DNA from 2 places in the Paenibacillus sp. FSL R5-0473 genome. Region 1 is predicted to be linked to the other one. Evidence: riboswitches for the same ligand, from Rfam matches in the RefSeq annotation. Region 1 holds a riboswitch; the other holds the start of a gene.
The links. A riboswitch is a leader RNA that binds a small molecule or an ion and turns the genes downstream of it on or off. The one in region 1 is predicted to bind S-adenosylmethionine.
Positions count from the first base shown of each region.

Region 1 (8,044 bases):
AACCTCAGCCGGCATTGCCGCATGAGACATCATCGCTGGGTAGGACAGAATACTCTCCACAGCTCCCAAGCTTACAGCAACAATGGGGAGCTTCACCCGGTTAAGAACTGCTTTTGCACGATCACCTGAACCGACGTCAAATGAAACGACAGCTCCATATCCTGTGGATTGGCGCTCATGTGCCTCACGGCCCGGATGTTCCTCCAGTCCAGGATAAAAGACAGCGGTAATATCACTGCGCTCATTAAGCCATGCCGCCAGTTTGGCTGTGCTTCGTTCACTATGAGCCATGCGAGCCCCCAAGGTTTTCATCCCGCGCATCAGAAGCCAGGATTCTTGTGCCCCGAGTACAGTCCCGAGTCCATTTTGCAACTGTTTCAGTTGTACGCCAAGTGATTCCGTGCGAGCAACAGCTAACCCTGCGAGTACATCACTGTGACCTCCGAGAAACTTCGTAGCACTATGTACGACGATGTCCACACCAAGCTCAATTGGACGCTGATAGTACGGTGTCATAAAGGTGTTATCCAGAATCGTGATCAGGTCATGTTCCTTCGACCAGTCAGTTACGGCAGCGATATCCGTAATTCGTAGTGTAGGGTTGGACGGTGTTTCCATATAAACTGCCTTGGTGTTTGGCTTGAGTGCCGCTTTTACTTCATCTATATTGGTCATGTCTACAAAGGTTGTCTCGATCTGCATACGGCTTAATATGGAAGTAAGCAAACGATACGTACCTCCATATACGTCTTCCGTTACAATCATGTGATCCCCTGCGGAGAACATCATGAACACGCTGGATATCGCGGCCATTCCCGATGAATAGGCGAATCCTCGTGCACCGCCCTCCAGCAGTGTGATGTAATCTTCCAAAGCCTGACGTGTCGGATTACCCGAACGACTGTAATCATGTTGAGGCGGATTGAAGATATCAAAATGATGGAATGTTGATGCTTGGTAGATCGGTACACTGGACGCTCCAGTCGTTTTGTCAATCTCATCTCCAAAATGGAGCAATTTGGTATCAAATTTTAACTCGGATTTGGGCTTGTTGTTGGACTCACTCATGAGTGCACGCCTCCTTCCACTTCCTGTTGTGCAACTGTCAGAGCATTGCCGAGATCTGCAATCAGATCATCTGCATGTTCAATGCCTACGGAGAACCGGAGCAAACGGTCATCCACACCTACGGCTTCACGAATTTCAAGCGGAATATCCGCATGAGTCTGTACTGCGGGATAAGTCATGAGTGATTCAACTCCGCCGAGACTTTCGGCAAAAGCAATGAGTTGGATATGACGCAGCAACGGTTCAACATAACGTGCATCCTTCACTTTGAAAGAGAAGATACCTGTATTACCCGTGGATTGTTTGTTCTGTATCTCATACCCCGGGTGATCGGATAGACCTGGATGATACACTTCAACCACCGCTGGGTGCTCAAGCAAGTATTTGGCAATAGTAAGTGCATTGTGCTCATGACGCTCCATGCGAAGAGCCAGCGTTTTCATACCTTTCATCAACTGGTAGGAGTCACTTGGAGATAATACCGCTCCAATGGAATTATGCAGGAACGCCATCTCAGCAGATAATGCCTCACCCTTGGTAATAATTAGTCCGGCGAGCACATCATTATGTCCACCCAGATATTTGGTAGCGCTATGAATGATGATATCGGCACCCAGTTCAATCGGACGTTGGAAAAATGGAGTCAGCAACGTGTTGTCAACAATGGTCAACAGGTTGTAACTTTTCGCCCAGGAAGCGACAGCTTCCACATCTGTGATCATCATCAACGGATTGGTTGGTGTCTCAATAAATACAGCTTTGGTATTCGGCTGACGAACATTTTCCAGTGCTGCAATGTCATTTGTATCCACATAACTTGCGGTTACACCGAAACGGGACAAGATGCGTTCAAGCAGACGATAGGTTCCGCCGTATAGATCCAGCGATACAATCAGATGATCCCCTTGACCGAACATGGCAAAGATGGTTTGTAGCGCGGCCATACCTGAGCTACAGGCAAATCCTGCATCACCGGACTCCAGCGCTGCGGCCGCCTCTTCCAACACTTTGCGAGTTGGGTTGGTCGTACGAATATAATCAAACCCCGTGCTTTGTCCAAGCTTCGGGTGGCGAAACGCAGTGGATTGATAGATCGGAAAGTTAATGGCGCCTGTAACCGGTTCATTGATGGACCCAATTTGTGCTAAGCGGCTTTCGATTTTCAACTTGTTGTTGTCTTCCATTGCTGCATCCTCCTGTAATCTCGATTAGATTTGCGGGCCAATATCGTAAGGTGTTTCTTGATACACATAGTAATTGAGCCAGTTAGAGAATAATAAGTTGGCATGAGCGCGCCAAGTAGCTGGTGGCACACGGGAAGGATCGTCATTCGGATAATAATGTCTAGGCAATGCGATATCCAACCCTTTAGCTGTATCCCGGTCATACTCCCACTTTAATGAGAACGGGTCATACTCGGCATGTCCTGTGGCAAAAATCTGTTTGCCGTCTCTGGTAGCAACCAGGAAGATCCCCGCTTCCTCAGATTCAGCCAAAATCTCTAATTTCTCATTCTTTTCAATATCTTCGCGTCTCACTTCCGTATGACGGGAATGTGGAACGTTGAATACTTCATCGAATCCACGCAACAACGGAACATGTGGTTTGTTGATGGTATGTGGGAAAACGCCAAAACACTTTTCATCAAGTGCAACCTTGGGTACGTCAAAATGATGGTATAAACCTGCCTGGGAAGCCCAACATATGTGGAGGGTTGAAGTCACATTGGTTTTAGTCCATTCGAAGATCTCCTGGATTTCATTCCAATAGTTCACGTCTTCGAAATCCATCTGTTCCACAGGGGCGCCCGTAATGATCATTCCATCGAAACGACGGTGTTCAATCTCATCAAAGGTTTTATAGAACAGATCCAAATACTCCTGAGACGTATTCTTCGACGTATGGGATTTGGGATGTACGAGAACGACATCCACCTGAATAGGCGTGTTTCCCACCAGACGAAGCAATTGTGTTTCGGTCGTTTCCTTTGTGGGCATCAGGTTTAATATAGCGATACGGAGTGGACGAATATCCTGCTGATATGCAGAAGTTTCATCCATGACGAAGATATTCTCTCCTTCAAGTACTTCTTTTGCTGGTAGCGTATCGGGTATTTTGATTGGCATAGTAAGTCTAACTCCTCCTTGTGCATAGATAGATGCAGCCACCCCTGGCTTGATGTCTTCACATCAATACAGTTATAGACTGCCTTGAGCTTGTAAAAACATTGAATTGCTCTTTCATCCAACGTTACAAACAACCTCAAGTTCCTTAGCGAAAATCACTGCTGAGAAGTCGGGGCATATGACAAAGACCTTCCTCGGATTTCGAGAAAGGTCATATGTAAAATAGATATGCGCCTCTCTCATCTCTCAGTTACAACAGTGCCACCTGACACTTAGTCGCTGCAAGAATTAGCACCGTGCGGTATACCGCCGGTTGCCGGGTTTCATCGGGCCAGTCCCTCCACCTACTCTTGATAAGATTTCGCTGTATTAGATTGTAATTAAATATGGTTCACCGTCTACTTTATTACATTAATGCCCTCACGTCAAGATGCAGTTCGATGTCTGCTTCCCAGATCGGAACCGTTCATCATCCGTTGTCATACACTGCCTCAGGGCGCGAAATAGACACATTTTTGCGCTTGAAAGCACCTTGTACCAGCGGTATACTAAACAAGGTGTTATAAACCCTTATGTGAGAGGTGACATATTAAATGGATGGCGACCCGAGGCCTGACTGGCAGCCGAATTCCGACAAACTGCATAGAGAACTGACATCAGCATGCCGGCAGCGGGACGTGACTTCCGTTTGATTATATAGTGAACGCAGCCCTGATCTCCAGGCTCCGCTGCCGACCGGCTGATTTGTTCTTTTTGCGCCCATAATGATAATATCCGCCAAGTTGGCGGGTGCAGAAGGAGTAGATTAACGATGAAAATCCGGTTGGTAAACAACGGTGTATTTATTCCGGTGGACGACATTCAGCAGGCGCTGACTCCACCAGCGGAAGGATTTTACTGGATTGATGCAGACGTAGACGATTTGGCGGTACTTCAGCCGCTGTTCTTGATGCATGATCTGGCTGTAGAAGACTGTCTTAGTGACGAAGAACAACGTCCGAAGATTGAAATTTATGAGAACCATTATTTTATTGTGATTAATAGCATCCGTTTTGATGATGAAGAGATATTTCTACGTGCGGTCAACTTATTCCTTGGCAGACATTTCATTATTAGTGTTACCAAGCACAAGATCAGCGAATTGCGCACACTGAAACCGATCCTGTGGGAACAGGAAATCAGTACACCGGATCGTCTGCTGTATTTGCTGGTTGACTTGATTGTTGATAATTATTTCACCGTAGGTGACCGAATTGAAGCACGAATCGAGAAGCTTGAGGAAGACATTCTGATGCACACCAAAAAGTCACATTTGAGTGAAATTATCGGGCTGCGCAGTGAGATTCTGTGGCTGAAGAAAGTGCTCGGACCTCAGAAAGAGGTCATTAATACACTCAACAAAAAAGATCTGCGTCTCATCGATGATCAACTGCAAAAGTATTTCAGTGACATCTATGAGAATGCCGTAAAAATATCTGAAACCTTTGAGACATATCGCGACCTGATGGGCAACTTGCGAGAAGCCTACCAATCCAGTATTGCGAACCGGGCGAATGAGATCATGCGTGTATTTACCGCCATTACCACGGTCTTCATGCCGCTGACGGTCATTACCGGTATATACGGCATGAACTTTACGAATATGCCAGAGCTTAACTGGAAATACAGTTATTTTGTTGTGATTGGCCTGATGGTTACCCTGGGCCTGAGCATGTTCTTCATTTTCCGCAAGAAAGACTGGGTATGAACTCGTATGAAATAAGAAAGACGAAGCGCTCCTCCGGGAGAAACGCCTCGTCTTTTTTCATTTCTGATCATTAACCAACATTCTTCTCTGTCTCTGCGTGCCGACGGAAGCGGATTCGAATCATGCGCAGTCTTTCATAGACCTGCTCCAGACTTCCTCCATCGGGTTTCTCTCCTCCATACACCTTATGTAATACTGGCTTCAGGAACGTATCTCCCAGCTCCTCATACGCACTCCATACGGCCTCTTGTTCGTTCTCTGGCATCACTGCCAGCTCCACATCAAGAAGACAATCGGTGTCATAACCTTCGTGATCCAGTGCCTCTAACAGCTCAACCAACTCGCGTCGGGATAATCCGGATCGATTAACAATCTCCTCTAACGTATACCCTTCCTTCATGCCTTCAAGCACCTGCTTACGCGTGGTGAACTTATCAAGTTCCTGCTTGTACTTCTGCTCTCTCTGCTTGTATAACCAACTCTCATACTCTTCTTCCTTCAGCGCCGTGTATACCCAGTCCAGCGGGAATGTCGTTGAACGTTCCAACCCGTTTGTAATCTCCATCCATTCCGTACCATACTCAGTTGCTTTGCTCTCTCCTACGCCCGGAAGTTGCATCAGTTCATCCAGCGATTGCGGAACAAAGGCACTGATCAAACGCAACAGACGATTCGTTGCAATAAAATACGGTGCCTTCCGGTCAGACACAGCTCTCTTCCTGCGCCATGTGCACAGATCCGTATATAATTGCTCATTGCCGTATAACTCACTGTAACAATGGAGCCGCTGTCCACCATAACTGCGTGACTTCAGATCATCATTCTCATGAAATAACCCCTGCAACTGCGGTCGGTACCCCTCACTCATCTGTATGGCAAGCTGATGACGGTAAATATGAAGCAGCTCCTCCCAAGAAGTCCCTTCATACCAGATGCTGTCCTCACGCTCTCCTTCCTCGTAGCGACTCCATCCCAGCTGCCAACTATCTTCCTCTTCCCCAATCCATAACTGTGCATACTCTGCATTCTGATCTGACATTCTGGACAATCTGTTCATGAAAATGACTTCCATTTTCGTTCCCTCCCTTTGAATATTCAGCTTATACGAGTTAAAGATGCTACCTATAGGCAGCACAAAAAAACACCCCTCCTGCAAAATCCATGCAAGAGAGGTGCTTCCTCATTAACCGTACTATGCTGTTGCCCATATCATACCACAATGGTAAAATTCGTCAATCCCTTAATGACCTACTTATTCAATGCCAACTTGGCAAGCGCCAGTGAACCACACAGACCCGCATTGTCACCAAGTCCTGGTGAAACAACATACTGGTCAATGTCGGATTGAAGTGCCGGATGCTGAACGTATCCAGCCAGCAACTCCTGCAGTTTGCTACGAACCATCGGGAACAGGTGCTCCTGCTTCATTACTCCTCCACCCATGACAATTTTCTGCGGAGAGAGAATCAGAACATAGTTCATCAGGGCGTGTGCCAGGTAATGTGCTTCGATCTCCCAAGATTTATGATCTGCAGGCAGTTCATAAGCCGGTTGCTCCCAACGTTTGTTAATGGCTGGACCTGCTGCAAGGCCTTCGAGGCAGTCACCATGATACGGACAGAAACCCTCGTATGTATCCTCCGGATGTCTGCGTACAATGATATGTCCCATCTCTGGATGTGACAATCCATGGACCATTTTACCGCCAACCACAGCACCTGCACCAATACCTGTACCCACAGTGATATACAGACAGCTCTCAAGACCTTGTGCAGCGCCCCAGGTTGCTTCTCCAAGTGCCGCACCATTCACATCCGTATCAAATGTCATCGGCACATCAAAATGCTCCTTGAGCTTGCCAATCACGTTATACTGTCCCCAATGTGGTTTAGGTGTTGTTGTGATATAGCCATATGTTGGGCTTCCTTCAATCGGATCAATCGGACCGAATGAACCTACACCCAGAGCTTCAATGCCTTTGCCTTCAAAAAATGAAATCACTTGAGCCATGGTCTCTTCCGGTGTTGTTGTTGGAAAACTTACGCGTTCCAGAACTTCTCCGTTTTCTGTGCCAATACCACATACAAATTTGGTTCCGCCTGCTTCAATTGCGCCTAAGATCGTCATGTTAGTCACACTCCCAAGTTAGTTTAAAAAGGAATTCGAATTGCTTTACTTGATGACACGATAATTACCCTGCTACTTGTTCTCCAGCTTGGACAATCGTTTCATTAACGTTTGCCTCCAGCTGTCTGACAGCGCAGAAATGGCCAGCAACGCCTGAATACCTTCGACATTTTCTTTCCCCTGATGCATGATTCGATTGGCTTCAAGAACCGTCATTGAGGCTGGATCGGTGCTGATCCGTCGAAATATCGATGAAGGCCTTACCTCACCTTCTTGCAGTACACGAAAGTAAAAGCCGGTATATCCACTCTCCTGAAAATAAACAGGCAGCTCCTTATAGTCATACCTCGCACCCAGCTTGAAGCAAGGTTGTCTGGGCTGACTGACCTGCACTGTGGCTTCGCCCAACTCGTACACATCACCAATCCGTACGTCTTCTTCGGCACAGCCTTCAACCGTCAGATTTTCTCCACAAGCTCCCCAATCCAGCTTGCGATCCATCAGTTGTTCGAGCACCGGATAACGACTGTAATCGTATACACAAACGGCTTTGTCAGGGCCGCCATGATGCACCAGATCCGCCTGCGCGTCCCCTGTCATTCCAGTGAATGACAGGAAAACCGCGTCGGATACAGGATGTTTCACAATGCCGCTCAGCACTTCACGCTTCTGCCCAGGGAGCGGCCGCGGCAGTCCTACATTAATGGCCAGAACAGCTGTATTGCCCTCCCCTGGCTTTCGATCAGATGTGAGTGTCATTTGCGTCATACCTCCTATAATCACTTTCTTTTAACGCACAGAGCCGCCAAATACGAGTGTATTACTCAAGAGCCGACCTGGAGAAGTCAGCATTTTGCCCCCGGCATACATACCCGAGGAAGCACCGCCATCCAGATTCATGGCCTGTTTGGCGCCAAGCTTCTGCATCACCGCTGCCCACTCCTTGATTGTTGCTCCGGAAACGGTAGCCAGCATA
Region 1 covers NZ_JBBORL010000001.1:3,923,117-3,931,160, forward strand. Annotated here, with positions in the region: gene MKY28_RS17025 (trans-sulfuration enzyme family protein) at 1-1,068, opposite strand, end outside; gene MKY28_RS17030 (PLP-dependent transferase) at 1,065-2,252, opposite strand; gene metA (homoserine O-acetyltransferase MetA) at 2,277-3,194, opposite strand; SAM riboswitch class I at 3,431-3,554, opposite strand; gene corA (magnesium/cobalt transporter CorA) at 4,006-4,941, shown strand; gene MKY28_RS17045 (HRDC domain-containing protein) at 5,012-6,013, opposite strand; gene MKY28_RS17050 (ROK family protein) at 6,190-7,068, opposite strand; gene MKY28_RS17055 (MOSC domain-containing protein) at 7,141-7,827, opposite strand; gene MKY28_RS17060 (phosphodiester glycosidase family protein) at 7,858-8,044, opposite strand, start outside.

Region 2 (8,044 bases), on a different contig from region 1:
TTCGGTCGTAGTGAATGAGCTGAAAACGATGTCCCATGAACTGAATGGGCAGGCAGATGTAGGCATTGAACGGAGCCAGGAATTAATGTCCAGTATCTCCTATATCTCAGAGGTGTCAACTTCTAACCGTGCAACGTTAACTCATTTGCAGGAACAGGCCGGATCGATTCAGGGCGTGGTACGAACGATACGCGAGATTTCGTCTCAGACGCAACTGCTCGCGTTGAATGCTGCCATTGAGGCTGCACATGCAGGAGAATACGGACGAGGATTTGATATCGTGGCCAAGGAAGTTAAGAAACTATCTGCAATGGTGGAGAGTTCGATTAATGAGATTCGTGATAGCGTGACTGGAATAACGAAGGAGATTGGTAATATCACGGGTGGTACCAAAAAAGTAGAAGAATATGTGGAGCAGAGCCAGAAGCAGATTGAGATCGCATTGAATGATTTTACAGCAATTGCTGCTTCAGCTCACTTGTTGGATGCCAAAGCGGAGCATGTGACCAGAATCGTATAACAATATATAGTAATAGCGGTTCCTTGCACAGGAACCGTTTTTTTGTCGTTCAGTACTCAAAAAAACGGGAATTATTGTGATCAAACGGGGACACAATACTTGGGAATACCTGCAGCTATGTCATGCAGAGAAATGTTGGGGTGGGAACATGTGGTCAACAATTGTATCCTACGTGCCGGATTGGTCCATATGGATTCAGGCATTCTTGGTCTTCATCATTCCAATTGGTATTACATTGAGCATGCGCTGGATCAATGCTGCCATTAAGCGCGGAAGCTTCTCTCGTTCGAAGCCATCGTCCATATCCTCGAAGGATATCTCGCCAGCAGCCAAAGGGCAGGGTGAAGGGACCGAAACAGGCCACTATGCCAATATTAAATTAACCGAAAAGTACAGCATAAATCTGACGAGTGTGAAAGAAAGCTTTGGACTCAATGCAGACGTGCATATTCGGGAATTTATTATTAGGGGAACGAATACACGGGCTGCGGTCATTTATACCGAAGGCCTGGTAGATCAAGACTTAGTTGATGATCACTTGATTACACCGTTGATGTTCGAAGGTGTTCCCCTACTTAAGCAGGAGGGTTTCCTTCATCCAGACAACGCACACTTACTGTCGGCATATCTGCAAGATCAATTACTTCCTGTCAGTCTGGTTGAGGAGACGAAGTCCCTCCAAGAACTCGCAGTTGGTGTGTTGTTTGGGAAAAATGCACTGCTGGTTGATGGTTTGCCAGGTGCTTTATTAATTGGAGCTCATAAGATCAAAACAAGAGGTATGAATGAACCCTTGTCAGAGGGACTGCTTCGTGGGCCTCGTATTGGTTTTACAGAGCAATTAAGCGATAATACAGGCATTTTACGTCGTTATGGAAGTGATCAGAGCCTGTTTATTAAGAAGTATGAAGTGGGTTCACGGATCAAAAAAGATTTGGCGATAGCCTATATTCAGGATATTGCCGATCCAAATCTCGTTGCAGAAGTATGCAAGCGAATCGAAGAGATGGATATGGATTCAATGCTCGAATCAGGTTATGTGGAACAACTCATCGAAGATAATACGCTGAGTCCTTTTCAGCAGGTACTGAATACGGAAAGACCTGACCGGGTGATGGGTGCCCTTCTGGAAGGCCGAGTGGCAATTTTGTTGGATGGAACGCCATTTGTATTAATTGTACCGGTGACCTTTAGCATGTTGCTTCAGTCTCCAGAGGACTATTATGAACGCTGGATTCCCGGAACATTTTTGCGAGTGCTTCGTTTTATGGCCGCGATGCTGGCATTGCTTGCTCCTGCGCTCTATATCTCGTTTATCTCGTTTCATCCGGGTCTTATTCCAACCAAGCTAGTATTGACGATTATTGAAACGCGTACTGGAGTGCCATTCCCCTCAATTATTGAGGTACTCATCATGGAGCTTTCGATTGAGATTCTGAGGGAGGCTGGGATACGCTTGCCCAAACCGATTGCGCCAGCGATGGGTATCGTAGGAGGTCTGATTATTGGACAAGCAGCGGTGCAAGCGGGAATAATAAGCCAATTTCTGGTCATTGTCGTTGCGGTAACAGCCATCTCTTCCTTTACGATTCCGGTCTATAGTGCGGGATTAACGCTAAGGATTCTACGATTTGCCGCTATGTTCAGCGCAGCCGTACTCGGATTGTTTGGCGTGGTTATGTTCTTTCTGCTTGTGTGTACACATCTGGCACGACTCTCAAGCTTTGGCGTACCTTATGTTGCACCAGCCGTTCCCTATCACATGAATGAATGGAAGGATTTTGTTATCCGTGCACCGCTAAATATGATGAGAATGCGTCCCAAAATGACTAATCCGATCGATGATGATCGGAAAAAATAAATGGAATTCCATCTACTGAAGGTCTGGAGGTGAACTAAGTGAATGGCTCCCAAGGAAAGCTAACCACGACACAGGCCGTTGTAATTATTGTCAATTACATGCTTGGTGCCGGGATATTGACACTACCTCGAACGACCAGCAAAGCTGTCGGAACACCGGATGTCTGGATTTCCATTATCCTATCTGGATTCATTATCATAGGTGTGGGAATAATTCTGGTTACCCTGTGTCGCAGATTTCCGGAGAAAACCGTCTTCCAGTTCACCCGTGAGATTACGGGCAGCTGGATTGCTTACATACTGGGATTGTCTATGATTATGTTTTTCATAGTTATTGCCGCATTCGAAATCAGAGTTATGGCTGAAGTGACTGGGATGTATCTGCTCGAACGTACCCCCACCTGGGCGATTGTGATGGTCTTCATGTGGATCGGTGTATATATGATTTCAGGCGGGCTTGGCGTTATCGTACGCGTGTTTGAGATCATCCTTCCGATTACGATTATTATATTTGTGATTGAAATTTTGCTTAGTAATCAGCTATTCGAGATTGGCAATCTGAGACCCGTCCTCGGTGATGGGATTATGCCCGTTTTCCAAGGGTTGAAGCCTTCACTATTATCTTATACGGGCTATGAGGTGATGTTAATCATGACTGCCTATATGAAAAATCCGAAGAAGAGCAATAAAGCGATGACCTGGGGGATACTCATATCCACTATTATCTACTTGATCACGGTGGTGATGGTTATAGGCAGTTTATCGCTCGATGGCATCAAAACTCGAACTTGGCCAACGCTGGATTTGGTAAGAAGCTTCGAAATTCAGGGTTTGATATTCGAGCGTTTTGAATCCTTATTGCTGGTCATCTGGATTATGCAAATCTTTTCGACTACAGCAATTACACATTACTGCGCTTCAGTGGGTATTCGTGATTTGTTTCGTTCCAAAAAAATCAAAGGCATCATGTACGGCCTGCTTCCGTTCATTTATCTGACAGCAATGATACCCAAAACAGTGGATGATACTTTTGCACTAGGAGATATGCTGGGCAATGTGTCCGTATTTTTGTTTGGCATTTTACCTCTGGTACTACTGTTGTTAAGTCTGATTCGCAAAAAAGGAGGCAAGCATGCATGATTACATTCCGTATGTTGTTACGCTTAGCCACTGTATTATGCATTCTCTTAACGATATCCGGATGTTGGAGCAGTCGGGAGATAGAGGATCTAAGTGTCTATGTCGGTCTTGGAATTGATATCGGTAAAGAGACAGAATTTGAGAAAGACATCGCAACTCAGGGAGGAGCGTATTCCAAGCAGAACAATTTGACGGCCACGGTACAGATTGCTCCCGGTAATTCCAGCAGTCAGAAGAGCCAACAATCCGGTTCGCCTGCTTCTGGTAAAACGTCCTATTCCAATGAACAGCTTACCGGAGATTCCTTGCTGCAAATCTTTCGTCAGTTTGCACTGAGACGAGATCATCCGCTCATCGGACATCATCTGAAGGTTATCGTTGTGTCCAAGGATATCGCCAAAAAGTATGGTCTGGACCAGCTGCTGGATTTTGTACTTCGGGATAACGATATTCGTCCTAACTGTCTGGTGTTGATTAGCCATCATCGCGCTGTTGATGTACTGACTTCAGATGATCCTTCCCGGATTCCAGCCTTTTATCTTACAGGCATTACCAGTAATTCGTACTTGTCCAATAAAATCCTGGACCCCGTTCTACTCTCCAAATTAGATGCACAAATGCAATCCGGTTCCAGCTTTTTGCTCCAGAATGTACTGAACTCCAATGGAGAGGACAAATTCTCCGGTGCCAGTATCTTTGATGGGAAAACGACCAAATTCATCGGGGAACTCAGCCAAACGGATCTAGAAGGGCTATCGTGGATCAGACCTAAAGAAAAAGGAGGTATCTTGAAGACATACAATAAAGCGGGATTCACTGTTGTATATGAAATGAAGAAGAAAAAAACAACAATAATTCCAAAAGTGGTTGGCGATGATATTTCATTCCATGTGAAGACTGAATCCGAAGGCTGGTTGATGGAGGATTGGCGCGCTCCCGAGGAAGAGGAAAAAGGTGCGTATCTCAGTGAATTGGAAAAAGAATTTGCTGAACTTGCCAAACAACAGATTCGACAGTTGTTATACAAACTGCAGCATACCTATAAAGTAGATGTTGCGGATTTTCGGGATAGCTTGCGTATCAAAGAACCTAAAACATGGAAAAAAGTCAAAGACGATTGGGATAAAATTTTTAGCACCGTGCCGATCACGTATGAGGTAAAGACCACCATCACGAATCCGGGGTCTTCCACCGAATAGCGAGGTGTGCCATTTAATATTTAAATGTTGACACATTCATGATAGATCGCTATATTAGTAAAAAATCATTTTCTTATCCAGAGAGGTGGAGGGACTGGCCCTTAGAAACCTCAGCAACAGATCTGAAGGATACTGTGCTAATTCCAGCGGGTGAAAGCCTGATAGATAGGAGCGTTTGTTTTTATTTGTCAGTAACGGCGCACTCTTTAGGCAGAGTGGGTCTTTTTTGTTTTTTCTGGATGAAGAAGTAGGGGAGCAGCAGGTATGGAGAACAACAACGACAAAGGGCATTTTCAGCGGAAAATGCAGGCACGGCATGTGGTCATGCTCTCTCTCGGAGGAGTCATTGGAACGGGATTATTCCTCAGCTCAGGTTACACCATTCAGCAGGCGGGACCACTGGGAACCATTCTGTCCTACCTGATCGGAGCCATCGTTGTATATCTGGTGATGCTCTGTCTTGGTGAACTGTCTGTTCATATGCCAGAGACGGGAGCATTTCATAGTTATGCAGCCAAGTATATTGGACCGGCAACAGGCTACACGGTGGCTTGGTTATACTGGTTAACCTGGACTGTTGCGCTTGGCTCCGAATTCACAGCCGCCGGATTGCTGATGCAGCGCTGGTTCCCATCGGTGAACGTATGGATATGGAGCGCGGTTTTTGCACTGATGATCTTTCTGTTCAACGCTCTAACGGTGAAATTTTTTGCGGAATCCGAGTTCTGGTTCTCATCTGTAAAAGTAGTGACTATCGTAATTTTCATTATTATCGGTGGCGCAGCCATGTTTGGTATTATTCCCATGGCGGATTCTGAACCGGCTCCATTTCTATCGAATATTACCGCATCCGGGTGGTTCCCTCATGGAGCTACAGCGATATTGATGACCATGCTTGCTGTAAACTTTGCCTTCTCAGGCACCGAGTTAATCGGCATTGCCGCCGGGGAGACGGAGAACCCGGAAAAGACGATACCAAAGGCTATTCATACAACGCTGTGGCGTTTGGTTATTTTCTTCATCGGAACGATTATTATCTTGTCGGCCTTGCTGCCCATGTCGGATGCCAGTGTACTGGAAAGTCCGTTTGTAGCGGTAATGGAGCGGGTGGGTGTACCCTATGCAGCAGACATTATGAACTTTGTTATTCTGACGGCGATTCTCTCTGCTGCCAATTCAGGCCTATATGCTTCTTCACGGATGCTCTGGTCTCTGGCTGACAAAAGAACGATCTCTCCGTGGTTTGCCAAATTGACCAAAAGCGGAGTACCGCTGAATGCACTTCTGATTAGTATGGTGGGTGGTGCGCTGGCATTGCTGTCCAGTATTATTGCGCCAGGTACGGTGTATATTACGCTGGTTTCCATTTCAGGTCTGGCTGTCGTTGCGGTATGGATGAGCATCAGCGCTTCCCAATACATGTTCCGCAGACAATATATCCGGGAAGGACATGCGGTCAAAGATCTGGTCTACCGCACACCACTGTATCCGGTGGTACCAATTGTTTCATTTATATTATGTCTGGCTTCATGCATAGGTATTGCCTTTGACCCGACACAGCGAATTGCTCTGTATTGTGGGGTTCCGTTTATCGCATTATGTTACGCTGCTTATTATCTGACAGAACGTGTGAATAAGAAAAGAGGAAAAGTACATGACGCAAGAACAACAGACTAACCCCATAGAACAGATCCTGCGTGAACATCCAGTCATGATTCTGGATGGAGCGTTGGCTACGGAACTCGAACAGCATGGATGTGATCTCGATGATCCACTATGGTCTGCTCGTGTGTTGCTTGAGAATCCGGATGTTATTGTTCAGGTCCATGCAGATTATTTTCGAGCAGGAGCCGACTGTGCGATTACATCCAGTTATCAGGCGACGGTGGATGGCTTCCGCAAGAGAGGAATCGATGAACAGGCAGCACTTGAGCTGATCCGCAAGACGGTGGAGTTGGCTGCTCAGGCGAGAGATGCCGTATGGGCGGAAGTGCAGAGTGATTTAGTAGGGAGAGAAAGCTCAACAGGTCAGCTTGTAGAAGCTCCTTCGGTACGTGCCGAGACGGTGGAGAATGAGGAGCAAATAACAGAACGTACAGTAGATCACGAAGGAGATTGTCTTCGTCCACGTCCAATTATTGCCGGGTCCGTTGGGCCGTACGGCGCCTATCTGGCGGATGGATCAGAGTATGTGGGACATTACGCCGTGTCGGATGAGACGCTTGTCGCATTTCACCGTCCGCGTATGGCGGCGCTAATTGAAGCAGGTGCTGATATTCTTGCGTTTGAGACGATTCCTTCCTTGCAGGAAGCACAAGTGCTGGTTGATTTACTGAAGGAGTTTCCTCATGCGTATGCTTGGCTATCCTTTTCTTTAAAAGACGGGACAAGCATCAGCGAGGGTACGCCACTTGAGGTATGTGCACAGACGTTTGGCTCCGAGCCGCAGATTGCGGCGATTGGCCTGAACTGTGCTCCGATGGAAGTGGTAACGGAAGCAGTGGGTATTTTGCGCCGTACCAGCGATAAACCTGTTATTGTGTATCCGAACTCGGGAGAGACGTATGATGCAGCAACGAAGACGTGGAGCGGACAGGGGACCTGTGGTAGTATGAGGGACGCATCGGAGCAGTGGGTTGCTGCGGGCGCGCAGATTATTGGCGGCTGCTGCCGTACTACGCCACATCAGATTGGTGCACTTGCGAAGAAATGGCGGAATTAGTTCATATCATGATAACAAGCCCTTCCACATCCTATAGAGGTATGGAAGGGCTTGTTTTATTGTGTTAAGGCATTCTGATTACATTATTCGATAACCAGCATACGTGGCGATGCTTCCCGAATGATTCTCGAAGAGAACCACGAGCCAAGACTGGCTGCAATGATGCTTAGACAGGTGAACAGTACCATTCCACCCCAATGCAGGATCAGTGGAAGCTGTACGATACCATAACCGGAAAGGACCATTTCAAGTAGAAGAGGCAGCAGGTATACGCCGACGAAAATACCCAGTATGGCTCCCACGGAGGACAGTATGAACATTCCCATGGAGAGCGACAACCGGATTTGGCGAGATGTCATTCCCAGCGATTTGTATATCCCGTACGTTCTGCTTTCTTTACGGATATTGATTCTACAAGTACTGAAAATAATGATGAACGTCACAATGATAAAGAGCAATCCGATCAGGCTCATCGGATAGATCAGGATGTTAGCGGCTTCCGCGTAAACCGAATCAAGCAAAGTCTTCTGAGTGACTACCGAAGCAAAATCTTTAAATTGCTCATTTAATTCAGAGGCAACCTTACCCGCTTGTGCCATATCG
Region 2 covers NZ_JBBORL010000003.1:8,411-16,454, forward strand. Annotated here, with positions in the region: gene MKY28_RS31435 (methyl-accepting chemotaxis protein) at 1-520, shown strand, start outside; gene MKY28_RS31440 (spore germination protein) at 669-2,381, shown strand; gene MKY28_RS31445 (spore germination protein) at 2,420-3,520, shown strand; gene MKY28_RS31450 (Ger(x)C family spore germination protein) at 3,517-4,719, shown strand; SAM riboswitch class I at 4,790-4,891, shown strand; gene mmuP (S-methylmethionine permease) at 4,984-6,396, shown strand; gene mmuM (homocysteine S-methyltransferase) at 6,374-7,441, shown strand; gene MKY28_RS31465 (ABC transporter permease) at 7,525-8,044, opposite strand, start outside.
Region 2: linked by a shared signal. The riboswitch ahead of mmuP (S-methylmethionine permease) and the one ahead of metA (homoserine O-acetyltransferase MetA) in region 1 are both predicted to bind S-adenosylmethionine.